4 regions of the Streptosporangium roseum DSM 43021 genome follow, and region 2 is predicted to be linked to each of the others. Evidence: riboswitches for the same ligand, from Rfam matches in the RefSeq annotation. Region 2 holds a riboswitch; each other region holds the start of a gene.
What was found. Region 2 has a riboswitch for cobalamin ahead of SROS_RS30275 (ribonucleoside-diphosphate reductase subunit alpha). Riboswitches for the same ligand answer to the same signal wherever they lie in the genome.
Positions count from the first base shown of each region.

Region 1 (3,164 bases), 1.1 Mb from region 2:
CTCCAGCAGCCGCGCCACCAGCGGAGGAACGCCGGACACGACCGGCGTGCGACAGCGGGCCCCGGCCCGCAGCCTGCCCGCCACCAGGGCCGACGGATTCCCTCTCGGGGGTGTCGCAGGGACTGGGCGACACGGTGAATACCCTGCGGACACTTGAAAACGTACGACATACGCAGAATCGTGTATGTTGCACGCAGAAGGGAGGGCGCATGGAAGCCCGCATGTTCGCCGAGACCGACCGCACCCAGCTGCGCGCGCTGTTCAGCCGCGCCGGCGAGGGCGCACCCACAGCCTCGCTGTGGGGACATGAGGAGTCCGAGGCGGCCATCTATCTCCACCCCTACATGGACCTCGAGCCGAGCTCGCTGTTCGTCGCCTCGGTCGACGGCGCTCTGGTCGGCTACCTGGCAGGCTGCCTCGACAGCGCGGCCTTCCCCAGCGAGGGTGAGCGCATCGAGAACGCCATCAGGAAGTACCGGCTCTTCTTCCGGCGCGGTCCCGCGACCTTCTTCGCGCGCAGCCTGGCCGACCTGACGGTGTCGAAAGTACGGCGCAGGCCCACCGCAGGCGACTTCACCGACGCGCGGTGGCCGTCGCACCTGCACATCAACGTGGCCCCCGAGGCGCGCGGGACCGGCGCCGCCGACGCCCTGATGGCGCTGTGGCTCGACCGGCTGAAGGCGGCCGGCTCCCCCGGCTGCCACCTTCAGACGCTGGCCGAGAACACCCGGGCGGTGCGGTTCTTCGAGCGCGCCGGGTTCGCCACGCACGGCCCGACGCCGCTGGTGCCCGGCCTCCGATACGAGGGCAGGGGGGTTCACCAGCAGACGATGGTCAAAAACCTCCACTGAGGGCGACGGTTGCGGCTGAATATCGGCTCCCCGATCCGGTGCCACCGGCCGAAGCTTTCGCCGGGGGCGGGTTATGCTGCCGGTGCGGCTGGTTCGCCGCTCCCTCACCGGAGCGGCGAGGCAACAGGGAACCCGGTGCGATTCCGGGACTGCCCCGCAGCGGTGAGTGGGAACGACCGCCGTCACACGAGCACTGGGTGAGCGATCACCTGGGAAGCGACGGCCAGTAGGAACGCGCACGACGCCCACGAGTCCGAATACCTGCCACCGTCCGCGCGCCGACCGGCGCGCGGTGAGTCCATGGCCTCGCGGGAGGGCCGGGGGGACCTCCCCTCGTCATGCCCGCGAAGCCGGGTTCCACGAGGGAAAAGGACCCATGACAGACCAACGCACCACCGTCCTCGGCTACCCCCGGATCGGCCCCGACCGGGAGCTGAAGAAGGCCGTGGAGGCCTACTGGGCGGGCCGTCTCGACGCCGCCGGGCTGGAACAGGCCGGCCGCGAGCTGCGCGAGCGCACCTGGAGCGAGCTGCGCGACGCCGGGCTGAGCGACATCCCCTCCAACACCTTCTCCTTCTACGACCAGATGCTCGACACCAGCGTCATGGTCGGCGCCGTCCCCGCCCGCTTCGCCGAGCTCGACGGCCTCGACCGCTACTTCGCCATGGCACGCGGCGCCCAGGGAACCGCCCCCCTGGAGATGACCAAGTGGTTCGACACCAACTACCACTACCTCGTGCCGGAGGTGGGCCCGCAGACGCGGTTCCGGCTGACCTGGGACAAGCCTCTGGCGGAGTACGGCCAGGCCAGGGAGCTGGGGATCGAGACCAGGCCGGTGCTGGTCGGCCCGCTCACCTACCTGCTGCTGGCCAAGTCCGCCGACCCCGCCTTCGCTCCGCTGCGGCTCCTGGACGACCTGCTCGACGTCTACGCCGAGCTGCTGGAGCGGCTGGCCACCGCCGGGGTCACCGAGGTCCAGCTCGACGAGCCGGCACTGGCCGCGGACCGGTCGGCGGAGGAGCTGAAGGCGCTCGCCCGCGCCTACGAGCACCTGGGCGGGCTCAGCCACCGCCCGCGGCTGCTGGTCGCCACCTACTTCGGCGAGATCGGTGCAGCGCTCCCCGTGCTGGCCGCGACCCGCGTCGAGGCCGTCGGCCTGGACTTCGTCGCCGGTCCAGGCAACCTGGCGGCGGTGGCCTCCACTCCCGGGATGGCGGCCAAGTCCGTGGTGGCGGGGGTGGTGAACGGCCGTAACGTCTGGCGGACCGAGCTGCCCGCCGCGCTGTCCACCTGCGCGGCCCTGCTCGGGCTGGCCGGGGAGGTGGTGATCTCCACCTCCTGCTCGCTGATGCACGTCCCCCTCGACGTGGAGCGGGAGACGGCGGTGCCGGAGGGGCTGGCGTTCGCCAGGCAGAAGGTGGCGGAGGTCGTGGCGATCGGCCGCGCGATGCGGGAGGGACCCGGCGCGGTCGTGCCCGCCGTACCGGTGAGGGCTCCGGTGGACGGGCGGATGCGGGCCCGGCTGGAGGCGCTGGGCGAGGGGACGGCGCGGGCCGCTCACGCGGAGCGGGCGGTGATCCAGCGCGCGTCGCTGGGACTGCCGCCGCTGCCCACGACCACGATCGGCTCGTTCCCGCAGACGGACGCGGTACGGCGGGCCCGCGCCGATCTCCGGGAGGGCCGGACCGACCGGGCCGGATACGAGGCGGCGATGCGGGCCGAGATCGACTCGGTGATCGCGCTGCAGGAGGACATCGGGCTGGACGTGCTGGTCCACGGCGAGCCCGAGCGCAACGACATGGTCCAGTACTTCGCCGAGCAGCTCGACGGCTACGCGGCCACCGAGCACGGCTGGGTGCAGTCGTACGGCACCCGGTGCGTCCGGCCGCCCATCCTGTTCGGGGACGTGGCCAGGCCGGAGCCGATGACGGTGGGCTGGGCCGTCTACGCCCAGTCCCGGACCGGCAGGCCGGTCAAGGGCATGCTGACCGGACCGGTGACCATGCTGGCCTGGTCGTTCGTCCGGGAGGACCAGCCGCTGTCCGAGACCGCGCGGCAGGTGGCGCTGGCGCTGCGGGACGAGATCCGCGACCTGGAGGCGGCGGGAATCCGGATCATCCAGGTCGACGAGCCCGCGCTGCGGGAGCTGCTGCCACTCCGGGCGGCCGGGCACGCCGCCTACCTGGCGTGGGCGGTCGCCGCGTTCCGGCTGGCGACCTCGGGGGTGTCGGACTCCACGCAGATCCACACGCACATGTGCTATTCGGAGTTCGGCGAGATCATCGGCGCCATCGGCGACCTGGACGCGGACGT
Region 1 covers NC_013595.1:7,967,880-7,971,043, forward strand. The annotation lists gene SROS_RS34775 (GNAT family N-acetyltransferase) at 210-851, shown strand; cobalamin riboswitch at 923-1,134, shown strand; gene metE (5-methyltetrahydropteroyltriglutamate--homocysteine S-methyltransferase) at 1,228-3,164, shown strand, end outside.
Region 1: it holds a riboswitch for cobalamin, as region 2 does, so the genes downstream of both, metE (5-methyltetrahydropteroyltriglutamate--homocysteine S-methyltransferase) here and SROS_RS30275 (ribonucleoside-diphosphate reductase subunit alpha) in region 2, are expected to answer to the same signal.

Region 2 (3,164 bases):
CCGGCGGCTGCGGTGGAGCGGGAGGCTCCCGCCTGCCGCCGGCGGGCCGGCTGACCGTCGTCGCGCCCGCCGAGCGCGGGCAGGGCTGGGACCGGGCCGCGCGTGCGCTGGCCTCGGTCCTGACCGGGGACAGGCTGGCGCGGGCGGCCGAGGTGAGCAACTATCCGGGCGGCCTGGGCGCCGCCGCGCTGGGGGCGTTCGCCGCCGCCCGCGAGCCCTTCACCCGCGAGGGCAGGCTGCTCCTGACCGGGATGCCGATGGTGGCGGGGGCGGAGATCGCCAACGCCGCCTCCGTGGTGGAGTCCACCACCCCCCTGGCCCGCATGGTCGGCGACTGGGCGGCCCTGGTCGTCCCGGCGGGCTCCCGCCTGCGCGCCTTCGAGGACTTCGCCGCGGCGCTCCGCCGCGACCCGGCCGGGCTGGCGGTGGGCGGCCGGATGGAGGGCGGCTCCGACCATGTGCTCTACGGCATGATCGGCAAGTGTCTCGGTGTGGACACCCGGCTGCTGGACTACGCCGGCTACTCCAGCGGGGCCGAGGCCGCCCAGGCGCTCCACGACGGCCGGGTGGCCGCGCTGCTGGGCTCGGCCCGCTCCTTCGTGCCCGAGATCGCCGAGGGCCGCCTGCGTCCGCTGGTGGTCTCCTCCGCCGAGCGGATCGACGGGATCGACGCCCCGACGCTGATGGAGCTGGACGTCCGCCTGGAGTACACCGACTGGTGCGGCGTGCTCGGCCCTCGCGGCATGAGCTCCGAGGACAGGGACGTGGCCGTCGCCCTGTGCGACCGCGTCGACGCCTCGTCCCGCTGGCGGGCCATCTGCGCGGCCAACGGCTGGAACCGGGTCTACCTGAGCGGGGACGACTTCCGGCAGTGGCTCGCCACCGAGACCCGCCGCACCCGGGAAGTGCTCAACGAGCTCGGGCTGCTGAGCACTTTCGCCACAAGCTGTTGGGGTAGTTGCGTCCAGCGGCCCTACATGTAGGATCCTGCTCGTTGCTGGTTCGCCCTTCGGGGGCGAGGCAAGAGGGAACCCGGTGAGATTCCGGGACTGCCCCGCAGCGGTGAACGGGAACGACCGCCGTCATGAGAGCACTGGGCGCAGTTTGCCTGGGAAGCGACGGCCAGTAGGCGTGTGCGAGGCGCCCGTGAGTCCGAAAACCTGCCGGTGACGTGTGGAAGAGGGAGCCGGACCGGGCACCTGGGACGCGTGGAGCGGCCCGAGGCGTGCCGGGCGAGGCGGACTCGACCACGCAAGCTGTCCAGGGCCTCGAGGGAGGGCCCGCGGATGAGGCGGTCCGGCATGCCCGGGACCGCTCTCGGTCGCGTGCGCCCTTCCGGTGAGAGCCGTACGGGGAATTCGAGCGCGCGAGGGGTAGCACGTGACACAGACCTTGGTCGACGTCTCCAAGAAGACCGGCGACGGCCCGGCCGACCGCCGGTTGGCCATCGAGGAGGCCGCCGCCCGGGTGATCACCGATCCGGAGAACTCCAGGATCGCCGCCGGCCTGCTGGCGGAGCTGATCGCCGACGAGGCGGCCGGGCACGGGGTCCGGGCCTTCTCCGAGTCCGTCGCCGCCACCCACGCGGCCGGGCTCGTCCAGGACGGGCTGGCCGCCTTCGTGGCCGCCCACGCCGCGGAGCTGGACGCACTGGTGGCGCAGGACGCCGACGACCGGTTCGAGTACTTCGGGCTGCGCACGGTCTACGACCGCTACCTGCTGCGCCACCCGCGGACCCGCCAGGTCCTGGAGCGCCCGCAGCACTTCTTCCTCCGGGTGGCCTGCGGCCTGTCGGAGACGGTCGAAGAGGCGGCCGAGCTGTACGCGCTCATGTCCACCCTGTCCTACCTGCCCAGCTCGCCCACCCTGTTCAACTCCGGCTCGCGCAGGCCCCAGCTCTCCTCCTGCTTCCTGCTCGACTCGCCCCGCGACGAGCTGGAGGCGATCTACGAGCGCTACGGGCAGGTCGCGCGGCTGTCGAAGTACGCCGGGGGGATCGGCATCGCCTGGACCCGGGTGCGCTCGCGCGGCTCGCTGATCCGGGGCACCAACGGCCACTCCAACGGCATCGTGCCGTGGCTGCGCACGCTGGACTCCAGCGTCGCCGCGGTCAACCAGGGCGGCCGCCGCAAGGGCGCGGCCTGCGTCTACCTGGAGTCCTGGCACGCCGACGTCGAGGAGTTCCTCGAACTGCGCGACAACACCGGCGAGGAGGCCCGCCGCACCCACAACCTGAACCTGGCCAACTGGATCCCCGACGAGTTCATGCGCCGGGTCGAGGCCGACGGCGTGTGGTCGCTGTTCGACCCCAAGGAGGTCCCGCACCTCACCGACCTGTACGGCGCCGCGTTCGAGGAGGCCTACCGGGCCGCCGAGGCCGAGGGCCGCTACGTCAAGCAGATCCCGGCCCGGTCGCTGTACGGCCGGATGATGCGGACCCTCGCCCAGACCGGCAACGGCTGGATGACCTTCAAGGACGCGGCCAACCGGACCTCCAACCAGACGGCCCGGCCCGAGAACGTCATCCACCTGTCGAACCTCTGCACCGAGATCCTCGAGGTCACCAACGACGCCGAGACGGCCGTCTGCAACCTCGGCTCGATCAACCTCGCCGCCCACCTGGACGGCCGGGACGTCGACTGGACGCGGCTGCGCCGCACGGTCCGCACCGCCGTACGGTTCCTGGACCGGACCATCGACCTGGGCTTCTACCCGACGCCCGAGGCCGGGACCGCGAACAGGAAGTGGCGGCCGATCGGCCTGGGCGTGATGGGCCTGGCGGACGTGCTCTTCGCGCTGCGGCTGCCGTTCGACTCCCCGCAGGCTCTGGAGCTGTCCACCCGGATCTCCGAGGAGATCGCGCTGGCGGCCTACGCCACCTCCTCCGACCTGGCCGTCGAGCGGGGCCGTCACCCCTCCTACGACGACACCCGGGCCGCCGCCGGCGTGCTCCATCCCGACCACTACGGGGCCGCGCGGTCGCCGGAGTGGGCGGCGCTCAGGGACAGGATCGCCGAGACCGGTCTCCGCAACTCACTGATGATCGCGATCGCGCCCACGGCCACCATCGCCTCCATCGCCGGCTGCTACGAGTGCATCGAGCCCCAGGTCTCCAACATCTTCAAGCGCGAGACCCTGTCGGGAGAGTTCCTCCAGGTCAACCG
Region 2 covers NC_013595.1:6,875,605-6,878,768, reverse strand. The annotation lists gene SROS_RS30285 (Bug family tripartite tricarboxylate transporter substrate binding protein) at 1-983, shown strand, start outside; cobalamin riboswitch at 982-1,182, shown strand; gene SROS_RS30275 (ribonucleoside-diphosphate reductase subunit alpha) at 1,381-3,164, shown strand, end outside.

Region 3 (3,164 bases), 750 kb from region 2:
CGGCGCTTGGCCTGGGTGCCCTCACCGGGGTCGTTGACCAGGAACGGGTAGATCAGCGGCAGGTCGCCGAGTGCGGCGTCGGGGCCGCAGGAGGCCGACAGCCCGGCGGACTTCCCGGGCAGCCACTCCAGGTTGCCGTGCTTGCCCACGTGCACCACGGCGTGCGCGCCGAAGCCGTCGGCCAGCCAGCGGTAGGCCGCCAGGTAGTGGTGGCTGGGCGGCAGGTCGGGGTCGTGGTAGATCGCGATGGGGTTCTCGCCGAAGCCGCGGGGCGGCTGCACCATGACCACGACGTTCCCGGCGCGCAGCGCGGCCAGCACGATCTCGCCGTCCGGGTCGTGCGACCTGTCCACGAACAGCTCGCCCGGCGCGGGGCCCCAGTGCCGCTCCATCCCGTCGCGCAGGTCCTGCGGCAGCGTGCCGTACCACTCGGCGTACCGGCCCGCGGCGATGCGCACCGGGTTGCCGGAGAGCTGCTCCTCGGTGAGCCACTCCTGGTCCTGCCCGCCCGCCGCGATCAGCGCGTGGATCAGCGCGTCGCCGTCCTGCTCGGTCACGCCCGGCAGCTCGCCCTCGGCGCCGATGTCGTAGCCGCGCTCGCGCAGTACGGCCAGCAGCCTGACGAGGCTCGCGGGGGTGTCCAGGCCGACGGCGTTGCCGATGCGGGAGTGCTTGGTGGGATAGGCCGACAGCATCAGCACGATCCGCCGCTCGCCGGCCGGGATGTGCCGGAGCACGGCGTGCCGTACCGCGATGCCCGCCACCCGGGAGGCCCGCTCGGGGTCGGCCGCGTAGACGGTCAGCCCGTCCTCGTCGATCTCCTTGAAGGAGAAGGGCACCGTGATGATCCGGCCGTCGAACTCGGGGATCGCGACCTGGGTGGCCGCGTCGAGCGGGGACAGGCCGTCGTCGTTCGCCTCCCACGACGCCCTGCTGCTCGTCAGGCACAGCCCCTGCAGGATCGGCACGTCCAGCGCGGCGAGCGCGCCGACGTCCCAGGCCTCGTCGTCCCCGCCGGCCGACGCGGTGGCCGGGCGGGTGCCGCCGGCCGCGAGCACGGTCACCACCAGGGCGTCGACCGTACCGAGGACCTCCAGCAGGCCGGGTTCCGCGCTGCGCAGGGAGGCGCAGTAGACGGGCAGCGCCCGGCCGCCGGCGTCCTCGATCGCCGAGCAGAGGGTCTCGACGAACGCGGTGTTCCCGGCGACGTGGTGGGCCCGGTAGTAGAGCACCCCGATGACCGGCCCGTCCTCACGGCGCGCCGCGCGCTCCAGCAGGCCCCAGCCGGGGGTGGGGGCGGGCGCGGCGAACCCGTGTCCGGTCAGCAGCAGGGTGTCGGACAGGAACCGGTGGAGCTCGGTGAGGTTTGCCGGGCCGCCGTGGGCGAGGTAGGCGTGCGCCTCGGCGCAGACCCCGCCGGGCACGGTGGACAGCTCCATCAGCTCGGCGTCGGGCGCCTGCTCGCCGCCGAGGACGACGACGGGCCGGGGCCCGGCGAGCAGGGCGTCCAGGCCCTCCTCCCAGGCGCGGCGCCCGCCGAGCAGCCGGACGACGACCAGGTCGGCGCCGTCCAGCAGGGGCGGCAGGTCGTCGGCGGTGAGCCGGGCGGGGTTGCCCAGCCGGTAGTCCGCGCCGCTCGCGCGGGCGCTGAGCAGGTCGGTGTCGGAGGTCGAGAGCAGGAGGATCACGCGCCACACCCCTGCGGGAACGGCGCGGTACGGCTCAGCGGGGCCACGGAATGGCAGGGGAACGGCGAAAAGCGCACGGAGCTTCCTCCCTCGGGGTCCTCGCCCCGGGTCGTCGTCGGCTACGACGGCTGGAGTCTCCTGGCTCCCGGATCGGTGCTCCCCCCAGCCTTCCCGTCCGTCGCCGGACAGTGGCCTGGGTGGGGTTCGCTCCCCGGTTACAGTGGCGGGACCGCGCCGGATTCACACCGGCTTCCTCCCTTGCCGTCGCCATCGATGAGACTACGGCAGTCCCGTTCCTTGCAAGAAACTGGCGTTAACATCCTCTGCGTGGTCATTGGCGACTTTTCCGGACGATCGCGACTCGACGCATGTCCCGGGGCGCTCCAGGTGCACGCCGCGGCCGACGGCGGCCTGGCGCGCGTCCGCGTTCCCGGCGGCCGGTTGACGGTCCCCCAGCTACGCGAGCTCGCCGGCGCCGCCGCCACCTGGGGGACCGGCGTCATCGAGCTGACCTCCCGCGCCAACGTCCAGGTGCGCGGGCTCGGCGAGGAGACCGGATTCGCGGCGCGCATGGCGGAGGCGGGGCTGCTGCCCTCGCTCACCCACGAGCGGATCCGCAACGTCCTCGCCTCCCCGCTGACCGGCTGCGACGCGAGAGGGGTGCTCGACGTCGGCCCGCTGGTCGCCGATCTGGACCGCCGGCTGTGCGCCCGGCCCGTCCTCGCCGGCCTGCCGGGACGTTTCCTGTTCGCCCTCGACGACGGCCGGGGCGACGTGGCCTGGCTCGGCCCCGACGCCGGGATCCTGCCGGACGGGACGGGCGAGGCCGCCCTGATCCTCGCGGGCGCCGACAGCGGCCTGCGCGTGCCCGTGACCTCCGCGGTCACCGCCCTGCTCGCCGCCGCCGAGGCGTTCCTGGCCGAGCTGACCGCCCGGGAGACGCACGCCTGGCGGATCAGCGAGCTGAGCGACGGCGCGGAGCTGGTCGCGGCCCGGGTCCGCGCCGCGCTGGACACCGGGTCCGCCGGCCCGGTACGGCTCCGCCCGCCCGCGGAGCCGTACCGGGCCGGGCGGCCGTCCACGGCGGGAGAGCCGGTGGGCGCCGTCGGCCAGCCCGACGGCCGGGTGGCCCTCGGCGTCGCGGTACCGCTGGGACGGCTGACCTCCGCCCAGGCCGAGCTCCTCGCCGACCTGGCCTCCCACGGCGAGGTACGGCTGACGCCGTGGCGGGGCGTGGTCCTGCCCGGCCTGGCACGCGCCGGGCTGCTGCGGGCGGCCGCCCGGCTGGCGGAGGCCGGCCTGGTCACCGACCCCGGCTCCCCGTGGATCGGCGTGACGGCCTGCGCCGGACGTCCCGGCTGCGCCAAGTCCCTGGCCGACGTGCGGGCCGACGCGGCCCGCGCCACCGTCTCCCACCGGGGCGGCGGGACGGCCGCCACCACCGGAGCCGGCCCCGGGGCACCGATCGGGAGCGAC
Region 3 covers NC_013595.1:6,124,123-6,127,286, forward strand. The annotation lists gene cobN (cobaltochelatase subunit CobN) at 1-1,688, opposite strand, end outside; cobalamin riboswitch at 1,803-1,991, opposite strand; gene SROS_RS26950 (sulfite reductase subunit beta) at 2,016-3,164, shown strand, end outside.
Region 3: it holds a riboswitch for cobalamin, as region 2 does, so the genes downstream of both, cobN (cobaltochelatase subunit CobN) here and SROS_RS30275 (ribonucleoside-diphosphate reductase subunit alpha) in region 2, are expected to answer to the same signal.

Region 4 (3,164 bases), 1.3 Mb from region 2:
CCAGGTCCACTGGCCTCATGGGTGCATCACCGATTGAAGGTTAGTCGTGATAAAAGCGGGGATTTCCACGGCAAAGTTTACACCGAATGTTCAACGATACCGTTGAAGGCATGGATATCAAGGACATGGCCCGGCCGTTCGATGGCACGGGCATCTCGGCCTTCCTCCGGTCGCTTCCCGCCAAGCCCCTGCTGCTCGGCCTGGGCGAGGCCAGGCACTTCGTGGAGGAACTGGGCGACCTGCGCAACGAGATCTTCCGGCATCTGGTCGAGCACGAGGGCTACCGGTCGTTCGCCATCGAGAGCGACTGTCTCATGGGCCTCGTGGTCGACGACTACGTCACGACGGGTACGGGCACGCTCGACGACGTCATGGAACGCGGCTTCAGCCACGACTTCGGCACGTCCCCGGCCAACCGCGACCTCGTACGCTGGATGCGCGCGTACAACGAGGAGCATGACGAAAAGCTCCGGTTCTTCGGCTTCGACGGTCCGCTGGAGTATTGGGCCGAGAGCCCGCGCCAGGCGCTCACCGCCCTCTACGCCCTCCTCGACGGCCCGCTCCCCTGCACCATGGAAACCCTCGACGCGCTGCTCGGCCCGGACGGCCGGTGGACGGACGAGGCCACGGTCATGGACCCGTCCCGGTCGATCGGCCAGTCCGCCGACGCCCAGCGGCTGCGGCTGCTCGCCGACGACCTGGTGGCACTGCTCGACACTCAGGTGCCGCGGCTGAGCGCGGAGGACAGGGAGCGGGCGGAGCTGTACGGGCGCACCGCCGTCGGCCTGCTCCGCTACCACCACTGGATGGCCGACACGTCCCCGGCCCGGATAGCCAAGCTGTCGGGCCTGCGGGACGCGATGATGGCCGCCAACCTGCGTGCCGTCGCCGAGCGCGGCCCGGCCCTGGTCTTCTCCAGCAACCTCCACCTGCAGCGGAACAAGAGCTTCATGCTGCTCGGCGACCAGCCGCTGGAGTGGTGGAGCGCGGGGGCGATCACCGGAGCGCACCTGGGCGACCGGTACGCCTTCCTGGCCTCAGCCCTCGGCACGGTCGGCGACGACACCCCGCCCCCCGACACCGTCGAGGGCATCCTGTCCACGCTCCCGTGGGACCACTCTCTCATCGACGCCCGCCGCCTGGCCGAGGCCACCACGGAGCCCGCCCAGCGCATCTCCCACGATTTCGCCTATTTCCCGCTGGACCCGGCCCAGCTCGACATGATCGACGGCGTCGTCTTCCTCAAGCAGGCTGTCAGGCTGAAAAAGCTGGGTTGACAGGCGCGTGCGTGTCAGGCCATGCGTGACACGCACGCGCATCAACCACACCATTGGTGCGGTGGGGCGTCTCGGCCCTGTACCGCTTGATCAGCGCCGGCGCGGTCATCATCGGCGTGTGTGGTGTTGGGCGAGCCGAACCCCAGCGCCTTCAGAATCTGGACCGGTCTCGACGGTGCCGTATCCGCTTTTTGCCGTTGATGGATGGTGTGCGAGCATGGTCGGCGTTGGCGAGCGCGGAACGAGGAAGCCGGTGTGAATCCGGCGCGGTCCCGCCACTGTGATCGGCGAGCGAATCCCGAATCAGCCACTGCCCGCGTGCGGGTGGGAAGGCCGGGACGAGTGTTGACCCGAGAGCCAGGAGACTCACGCGGTCGCCTCCTCAGAGAAATTGGGGCGGATTTCCCCAAGAGAGGAACGGTGATCGCCATGCCGCGCATCTGGCATGAGGGCCTTCGGGATGCCCGCGACACGAGCTTCTTTTGAAGATCCGGCTCCTCGCCCATCCCGCTCATCGGGCTCAGCCCGTGAGTGAAAGGACCTGTTCATGACGGGCCGACGCTCGCTTCCCTTCCTCTCACTTCTCATACCCGCCTTGCTGGTGGCCGGCTGTGGAACCACCGGGCAGCCCACCGCCGGCCCCACGGCCGTCACGAGCCCGGCCGCCACCGGGTTTCCCCTCACCGTGACCAACTGCGGCGTGACCACCACCTTCCAGAAACCGCCGCAGCGGGCGGTGACACTCAACCAGCACGTCACCGAGATCATGCTCGCTCTCGGGCTGGAGAAGTCGATGGCCGGGACCGCTTTTCTCGACGACGAGATCCCTCCCGCCTACGAGAGCGCCTATCGGGGGATCAAGGTGCTCGCCGAGGAGTACCCCTCCTACGAGGCGCTGCTGTCGGCCGAGCCCGACTTCGTCTACGGCGGATTCACCAGCGCCTTCGACGACAAGGAAGGACGCAGCCGGGCCGTCCTGGCCAAGGCCGGGATCAACTCCCACGTCAACATCGAAGCATGCCCGACCGGTCCGGTGACCATGACCCAGGTCGAGGACGAGATCCGGACGATCGGCAAGATCTTCGGCGTGTCCGACCGCGCCGAGCAGCAGATCACCACGGCGCGCGCCGTACTGGACGGCGTCAAGGCCAAGATCGACGGAGCCGAACCGGCCCGGGTGTTCGTCTACGACAGCGGAGACAAGACCGCATTCACCGCGGGCGGCGCCGGCATCGGCAACGAGATGATCAAACTGGCCGGTGGGACGAACCTGTTCGCCGACCTTCCCAAGTCCTTCGGAGACGTCTCCTTCGAGCAGGTCGCCGACCGAGCACCCGAGGTCATCGTCATCTACGACTACGGGGACAAGCCCGTGGAGGGCAAGAAGAAGTTCCTGCTCGCCAACCCGGCCCTCAAGGACGTGCCCGCGATCAAGAACCAGCGGTTCGCGGTGCTGCCGCTGTCGTCCACGGTGCTGGGCGTGCGGGTTCCCGCGGGCGTGGAGGCCCTGGCCCGTCAGATCCACCCGGACCGCTTCGCGTGACCCGGACCGCCCCGCCCGGGACGCCGGCCGCCACGACCGCCGGCGTCCGCGGGCGCGTGCCGTACGCGCTGGTCCTGGCGGTGCTCGCCGTCGCCGTGGTGGCGGCCGCCACAGCCGGGATCGCGGTCGGCTCGGTACGCCTGCCGTTCGGCGAGGTGTGGGCCATCCTGCTGCACCGGTTGTATGCGCCTCTGGCCGAGCCCACCTGGGCACCGGTCCGGGAGACGATCGTGATGGACGTCCGCGTCCCTCGCATCCTGCTGTGCGGCGTGGTGGGCGCGGGACTGTCGGTGTGCGGGATGGCCCTGCAGGCACTGGTGCGCAACCCGCTGGCCGACCCGATG
Region 4 covers NC_013595.1:5,581,303-5,584,466, forward strand. The annotation lists gene SROS_RS24435 (TioE family transcriptional regulator) at 1-19, opposite strand, end outside; gene SROS_RS24440 (erythromycin esterase family protein) at 111-1,277, shown strand; cobalamin riboswitch at 1,468-1,665, shown strand; gene SROS_RS48745 (ABC transporter substrate-binding protein) at 1,825-2,820, shown strand; gene SROS_RS24450 (FecCD family ABC transporter permease) at 2,817-3,164, shown strand, end outside.
Region 4: it holds a riboswitch for cobalamin, as region 2 does, so the genes downstream of both, SROS_RS48745 (ABC transporter substrate-binding protein) here and SROS_RS30275 (ribonucleoside-diphosphate reductase subunit alpha) in region 2, are expected to answer to the same signal.